2 regions of the Agromyces sp. CCNWLW203 genome follow, and region 2 is predicted to be linked to the other one. Evidence: predicted binding sites of a transcription regulator. Region 2 holds the regulator's gene; the other holds the start of a gene.
The links. The regulator HspR, encoded in region 2, represses chaperone genes until heat shock. The targets are predictions, from matches to a motif close to AAGTTGAGTCNNNNNGACTCAACTT.
Positions count from the first base shown of each region.

Region 1 (3,721 bases), on a different contig from region 2:
GCATGGATCCCTCAGTCCCCACCGGCGAGCTCTGGCTCTCCCCGGCCATCCCGCACGAGTTCGGCGAGGTCCACCTCATGAACGTGCCGTTCGCCGGTGCACGTGTCTCCCTCGACGTCGGCGACGACGGCGACGGCACCTCGGTGACGGGGCTGCCCGACCACATCACCCTGCATACGGTCCCGCGCGGTGCCTCCCGCGCCTGAAGAGGAGGTGTCTCGTGCGAATCGGCATCATCGCCCCGCCCTGGATTCCCGTGCCACCGCCGGCCTACGGCGGCATCGAGTCGTTCATCGACACGCTGGGCCGGGCGATCGTTCGCGCCGGTCACGAGGTCGTGCTCGCGGCATCCGGTGACAGCACCTCGCCGGTGGAGCGCCTGCCCGGCTTCCCGCCCTCGGGCTCCGACACGATGGGACTCACGACGCACGAGCTGCGGCACCTCATTCGTGCGTACGCGCAGTTCGACGACGTCGACGTGATCGTCGACAACACGCTCGCGGGTCCGATCCTGGCCCGCACCGCCGCGATGGCGCCGGTCGTCACCATCGCACACGGACCATTCATCCCCCTCGTGCAGGAGCTCTACGGGGCCGCCTCGCCCGACATGCCCTTCGTCGCCATCTCCCATCACCACGCCTCGACGGCCGGGTCCGTGCGCATCGCTCGCATCATCCATCACGGTATCCGGGTGACCGAGGTGCCGACGGGCTCGGGCGGCGGCACTGCGTGCTTCGTCGGCAGGATGAACCCCACGAAGGGCGTCGTGGAGGCGATCCTCGTGGCGGAGCGTGCCGGAATTCCGCTGCGCATCGCGGCGAAGATGCGTGAGCCGGCCGAGCAGGCGTATTTCGACGAGGCCGTGCGCCCCCTGCTCGGGCGGAACGCGGAGTACATCGGCGAGCTGTCCACCGCCGAGGCATGCGCGCTCATGGGAGCGTCGTGCGCGCTCGTCAACCCGATCCAATGGGACGAGCCCTTCGGCCTCGTGATGATCGAATCCCTGGCCACCGGAACCCCGGTGATCGCGACACCGCGCGGCTCCGTTCCGGAACTCGTCGACGACGGCATCACTGGCTTCGTGCGAGCGGAGATCGACGAGCTCGCTGCCGCGCTCGTCGAGGCGGCCGCACTCGATCGCGCGGTCTGCCGTGCACGAGCGGAAGCCCGCTTCACCGATGACCGGATGGCGCGCGACTACCTCGAGCTCTTCACGGGGCTCGTCACCGATGACCGACCGATGCGTCGAACGGCGTGATGGCGCCGAGCCCGGACACGACGAGGGCCCGCCCCCCACGTGATGGCGAGCGGGCCTCCGGGTATCACCGTCGTTTTCCCGCGGTTCGGCGTCAGCTCGACGCGTTCGCCGTCACCTGGTGCTGTTCGGCGTTCGGCGAACTCATCACCTCGACCTTGCGGGGCTTCGCGCGCTCGCTCATCGGGATGATCACGCTCAGCACGCCGTTGTCGTAGTGGGCGCTGATGCCGGCGGTGTCGATGCCGTCGCCGAGGGTGATCTGGCGAAGGAACGAACCGCTCGGTCGCTCGTGCGCGAGCCACTTGACCTCGGCGTCGGCGCGCAGCGTGCGCTCGGCGCGGATCGTGAGCAGCTGACCGTCGACATCCACGTCGACCGAGCCGGGGTCGACGCCCGGCAGGTCGGCGGCGAGCACGTAGTGATCGCCATCGCGGTGCAGATCGATCGGCATCACCCGCGGCCCCTGTCGCGAGTCGAGCATGTCCGCAGCGAGGCGGTCGAGCTCACGGAACGGGTCCCACATCATGGCCATGACTTCTCCTCCCTGTCGCCGCCGAAGCGGCAGTTTCCGGAGTTGAGCCCTATCGACTCAACTACCATCAGATTAGCACTCTCCTATCGAGAGTGCCAAGATCGTCGACCGATCGGTCAACGGGGGGATTCCGCGCTATTCGGGCCCGTGCCCGGCATCGAAGCGCGCCCGATAACGCACCTCGGCCTCATCGAGCAGCGCGTTCGAGAGACGCGCGACCGGTTCGACGTCGGCGAGCAACGGCTCCGAATCCGGCCCCCTGGCCACCATGCGGCCGCGCAGCACCCAGGCGATGCGCTCGGGATTGCGCTCACGCAGGTGCTTGTACTGGCAGAGCTGCCTCGCGAGCCAGTCGGCACGCTCGCGCGTCCACCACGGCTGGGGGTCGAGTGGGTTCACCGAGAGCCCGGGCAGTTCCAGGCCGCTCTCGGTGTCGATGCTCGCCTCATCGCGATCGTGCTCGAACCCCTCGGAGTACCGCACGTGCAGGCCCGGCATCCGCCCGACGAGCGCATCGAGGTCTTCGAGCGAGTCGAGCTCGGCGAGTTCCGCATCGGCCGACGTCATGGCGCGATGATAACGCCCGCCAGCCGACTCCGGCAGCGGGTTGACGAGGCGGCCGACCGGATCAGTCGAAGAGCTCGGAGAGCCAGCTCTCCTTCTTCTTCTTGCGGTAGCCCTGGTCGCCGTACCCGCGGTTGTCGTACCCGCGGTTGTCGCCGCGGTTGTCATAACCGGACTGCTGGTACGAGGGCTGGCCGTAGGCCGGTGCCTGCGGCTGCGCGGGCGGGGCGGGCGCGGCCGGTGCCGACTGGGTGGGCGCCGAGAACTCGCGCGCCGCGCGCTCGACGATCTTGTCGAGCTCGCCACGGTCGAGCCAGACGCCACGGCACGTCGGGCAATAGTCGATCTCGATGCCGCTGCGCTCGCTCATCACGAGCACGGTTCCGTCGGTGGGGCACTGCATTGGGGGCTCCTTCTTCGGGGCCGACCGGAATCGATCGGGGGTGGTTCGACAAGATCGAGCCTAAGGAGCGAAGCTTTGAAGACGCCCAGTGTATGCACCGTGAAATGCACCGAGCGGATGCCGCGACGCCTGCCTCACGAAGAGGCGGCTGCCGCGACATCCGCTCGTGGATCGGGTGCCCGCGCGCTCAGCGCACCGGCACCCGATCGAAAGGGATGCGAGAACTTACGAAATGACCGTGATGTTCTCAGCCTGCAGGCCCTTGGGGCCGCGGGCGGTCTCGAATTCGACCTTCTGGTTCTCCTCGAGCGAGCGGTAGCCGCCCGATGCGATCGCGCTGAAGTGCGCGAAGACGTCGGCCGAGCCGTCGTCAGGAGCGATGAAGCCGAAGCCCTTGTCGGCGTTGAACCACTTGACGGTTCCGGTAGCCATATTCTTTTCCTTCTGTAAAGCCGAGCCGCCGAAGCGGCTGCGACGTGCACGGCCTCAGGCCGTGCAGGGTTCCGACGGCGACGTCCGCCGCCGGAAGTTGGTGGTGCGATCGAGTCGCATGGGGTTCGTGGCCGCGTACGAGACGAAACGGCCCGGCGTGCGAGACGCCGCGATCAGTGACCTGCGGGAGGAACCGGTGCGGGGCTTCGTCGCCGTCATCGCACCGAATGCTTCGGCGTGAGAGATGTTGCTTCGTCCCGACTGTCATCGGCTTCCCAGCCGTGTCCTGTGGGAGAGAACCCACTGCAGATACTTCAACCATAGTCCCTTCTCATGTGCAAGCGCTGGGAAATGATCGGATCCGTTCGAGGGCGGCTCGAATTCGCCCGATCCGGCCGCCTCAGAACGCCACGGATGCCGCGGTGCGGAGGTCTTCGACGAGCAGGCCGAACGCGGCCTCCCGGTCGGCCGAATCGTCGAGGCGGAGCAGCGCCGACGGATGCGTGGTGACGACGGTGGGAGCAGGAAGCGC
Region 1 covers NZ_JAZHYX010000008.1:66,367-70,087, forward strand. The annotation lists gene VPH61_RS16895 (amylo-alpha-1,6-glucosidase) at 1-206, shown strand, start outside; gene VPH61_RS16900 (glycosyltransferase) at 221-1,258, shown strand; gene VPH61_RS16905 (Hsp20/alpha crystallin family protein) at 1,350-1,790, opposite strand; gene VPH61_RS16910 (DUF6098 family protein) at 1,926-2,357, opposite strand; gene VPH61_RS16915 (TFIIB-type zinc ribbon-containing protein) at 2,419-2,757, opposite strand; gene VPH61_RS16920 (cold-shock protein) at 2,983-3,189, opposite strand; gene VPH61_RS16925 (UdgX family uracil-DNA binding protein) at 3,590-3,721, opposite strand, start outside.
Region 1: a site for HspR is predicted at 1,830-1,854, ahead of VPH61_RS16905 (Hsp20/alpha crystallin family protein). Genes of this name have one in related genera too.

Region 2 (3,721 bases):
TCACCGCGGAGTACGCCAACTACCGCAAGCGCACCGAGGCGAACCGTGAACTCGAGCGCGAACGGGCCGTCGGCGCGGCGGTAGCCGTGCTGCTGCCCGTGCTCGACGACCTCGACCGTGCCGAGAAGCACGGCGACCTCGAGGGCGACGCTCCGTTCGCGACCATCGCGGCGAAGCTGCGCGGCTCGGTCGAGAAGCTCGGCCTCACCGCCTTCGGCGAGGTGGGCGAGCCGTTCGATCCGCAGCGGCACGAGGCGATCTTCCAGCAGCCGTCGGGCGACGTCGAGATCGACACGGTCGCCGATGTCGTCGAGACGGGCTACATGCTCGGCGGAACGCAGCTTCGCGCGGCGAAGGTCGTCGTGAAGACCCCGCAGTAGTGCACCCGTCGGTCGAGTAGCGACGAAGGAGCGTATCGAGACCCGTCACGAGGTCTCGGTACGCACTTCGCGCTCCTCGACCGGCAGAAGACCTGCCCGACAGACACACACGACTAGATTTCAGAAGAGGAGGTGCCGGTGGCCAGTCAGGATTGGTTCGACAAGGACTTCTACAAGGTGCTCGGCGTCTCCAAAGACGTGAGCGATGCGGAGCTCAAGAAGACGTACCGCAAGCTCGCGCGCAAGTACCACCCCGACTCCAACCCCGGTGATGCTGCCGCCGAGGCGAAGTTCAAGGAGATCAGCGAGGCGCACTCCGTGCTCGCGGATCCCGAGCAGCGCAAGGAGTACGACGCCGTGCGGGCCATGGGCTCCGGCGCTCGTTTCACGGCGCCCGGCAGTGCCGGCGGCGCCGGCGGCTTCGAAGACGTCTTCGGCGGCATGTTCGGCCAGGGCGGCGGCGGCCGAGGCCAGTCCTACACGTTCCAGCAGGGCGGCGACTACGACGACCTGCTCGGCGGGCTCTTCGGCGGCGGCCGGTTCGGTCAACCGACCGGCGGCTACCGCGGCGCCGGCGGCCCCACCAAGGGGCGGGATGTCACGGCGTCGACCACCCTCGACTTCGTCACGGCCACCAAGGGCGACCAGATCACCCTGCAGACCGCCGAGGGCAAGCCGATCACGGTGCGCATTCCCGCGGGTGTCGCCGACGGTCAGAAGATCCGCCTGCGCGGCAAGGGCCAGCCCTCGCCCGACGGCGGCGAGCCCGGCGACATCGTGCTGACCGTGACGGTACGCAAGCACCCGGTCTTCGAGCGCGACGGCCTGAACCTCAGGGTCACCGTGCCCGTCACGTTCACCGAGGCGGCGCTCGGTGCGACCATCCAGGTGCCGACCCTCGGCGGCGACCCGGTGAAGCTGCGCGTCGCCCCCGGCACGCCGAGCGGCCGGGTGCTGCGGGTCAAGGGACGCGGCGTCGAGACGCCGAAGGGCACCGGAGACCTGCTCGCGGTCGTGCAGGTGGCCGTGCCGTCCCACCTCTCGAAGGAGGCGGAGACGAAGCTCGAGGAGTTCGCCGCGCTGCTGCCCGACGAGAACCCCCGCGACGACCTGCTCGCGAAAGCGAAGGGCTAGGCGGTGGAGATGAACGAGAGGAGCCCGCTCTTCGTCATCTCCGTCGCCGCCGAGCTCGCGGGCATGCACCCGCAGACGCTGCGCCAGTACGACCGGCTCGGGCTCGTCTCGCCGACCCGCACCGCGGGTAAGTCGCGGCGCTACTCGATGCACGACGTCGTGCAGCTGCGCGAGATCGCCCAGCTCTCGAGCGAGGGCGTGAGCCTCGAGGGCATCCGCCGGGTGCTCGGCCTCGAAGACGAGGTGGCGACACTGCGTGCGCGCGTGCGCGAACTCGAGGCCGCGCTCGCCGACGAGATGCTGAACCGCCCCGGCCGGCGCGTGTTCGCGGCGGGTTCGGCGGGCGAGGTCATCTCGCTGAAGGCCGGCACCCGGGTGCGACGCGAGAACGCGGTCGTCGTCTGGCGCCCGCTCGAGCGCGACTAGCGCAACTTGCGCGAACTGCTCAGCGGCCCCACGCCGACGCCGGCGCCTCGATGACGTCGTAGGGCCGCGAGCTCCAGTGCGTGCCATAGCCGTAGTGGCTCGACGCCCATGCCGAGGCCCAGATGGCCTGCGCCGTCGCGTCGGCCGAGTCGCCCCGCGCGAGCGCCGCGTCGACCTCGGGGTACCGACCCGATTGCAGGTTCTCGGCGGCGTAGTACGCGGCCTCGATGAGGGACGGGTAACTGCCGAGACCCGAACCGCCGCCCGAGCCCTGCCCGTTGTTCAGGGGATTGTTGCGGTTCCACCAATTGTCGGCGCCGTTCTCCTGACGCATCCACCGCATCATGAACGTGATGTTCTCCTCGGTCAGCGGCCACGCGCCCTCGATGAGCACGAGCTTGGCCCAGTCGACGTTCGTGCCGCCGGCGACGAGCGTCTGCTCGCCGGTGGTCGCGACGTAGGACTCCTGCGAGACGGCGGGCGCCGCGACATCCGATGCGACCCTGAGATCTTGCACGGCTCCGCGGTGCGGCGCGTTCGCCGCCGCGACGGACGCCAGGCCGCCGGGTTGCGCCTGCGGCAGCGGGGCGAGGGCGAGTCCTGCGAGCAGGCCGATCACGGAGAGCACGGCGGCCGCGGCGAGCGACCGGCGGGGCGAACCAGTGCGCGACCGCACCGGTCGGCGGGGACGCGTCACGGGCGTCGCGACCTCATGTCGCGCCGCCCGTCGTCCCCCGGTCCGTGCGTCCTGCATGCGGCACCGAGGGTAGCAAACCCCGCCGAGAGCCGCACCCAGCGAAATCGCTCGTGATCAGGTGCACCCGTTCGGGCGGCGGGTGCCGCGTACCCTTGGGGGATGCCCTTCGACTTCGACGCCCTGCGGCGCCGCCCCGATGTCGAGGGGCCGGGGCTCGAGGCGTCGGATGCCGCGGACCGACTGATCCTCGACGAGGCGGCGGCACTCATCGGCGAGGCTGGGCCGGGGGAGATCGTCGTCGTCGACGACTCCTACGGGGCGCTCGCGCTCGCCGCGGCGTACGCGGGTGCGAGGGGCATCCGGGTGCACCAGGACCTCGTGACGGGGGAGCGGGCACTGGCCGAGAACGCGGGCCGGCTCGCGCTCGAGGGCGAGGTGCGATCGATGCCGCTCGCCCCCGAACTCGTCGCTGGTGCACGGCTCGTGCTCATGCGGCTGCCGCGCTCGCTCGACCGGCTCGATGAGGTGTCGCAGCTCGTTGCGGCGCACGCGGACCCGAGGGTCGTCGTCGTCGCGGGCGGGCGGATCAAGCACATGACGCTCGCGATGAACGAGGTGCTCGCTCGCAGCTTCGGGCGGCTCGACGTGAGCCGGGCCCGGCAGAAGTCGCGAGTGCTGATGGCGTCGGAGGCGGGTTTCGAGACGCGTCCTCCTTCGTCGGGCGCTCCTCAACCCGCGGTGGGGGGCGGCTGGCCGCGCCGCACCCGGCACGACGACCTCGGCCTCACGGTCGTCGCGCACGGCGGCGTCTTCGCCGGCACGGGCGTCGACATCGGCACCCGGTTCCTGCTCGAGCAGTTGGGCGATGCTGCTCCGGATGCCGCGACCGCCGTCGACCTCGCGTGCGGCACGGGCGTCGTGGCGGCGTGGCTCGCGCGAGCGCGACCCGGGCTGCGGGTCACGGCGACCGATCGCTCGGCGTCGGCTGCGGCATCCGCTCGGCTGACCGCCGAGGCCAACGGGGTCGCGGATCGCGTGCACGTGACCCGCGCCGACGGCCTCGAGGCGCTCCCCGATGCGAGTG
Region 2 covers NZ_JAZHYX010000001.1:1,191,749-1,195,469, forward strand. The annotation lists gene VPH61_RS05495 (nucleotide exchange factor GrpE) at 1-380, shown strand, start outside; gene VPH61_RS05500 (DnaJ C-terminal domain-containing protein) at 519-1,514, shown strand; gene VPH61_RS05505 (heat shock protein transcriptional repressor HspR) at 1,524-1,940, shown strand; gene VPH61_RS05510 (hypothetical protein) at 1,960-2,694, opposite strand; gene VPH61_RS05515 (class I SAM-dependent methyltransferase) at 2,797-3,721, shown strand, end outside.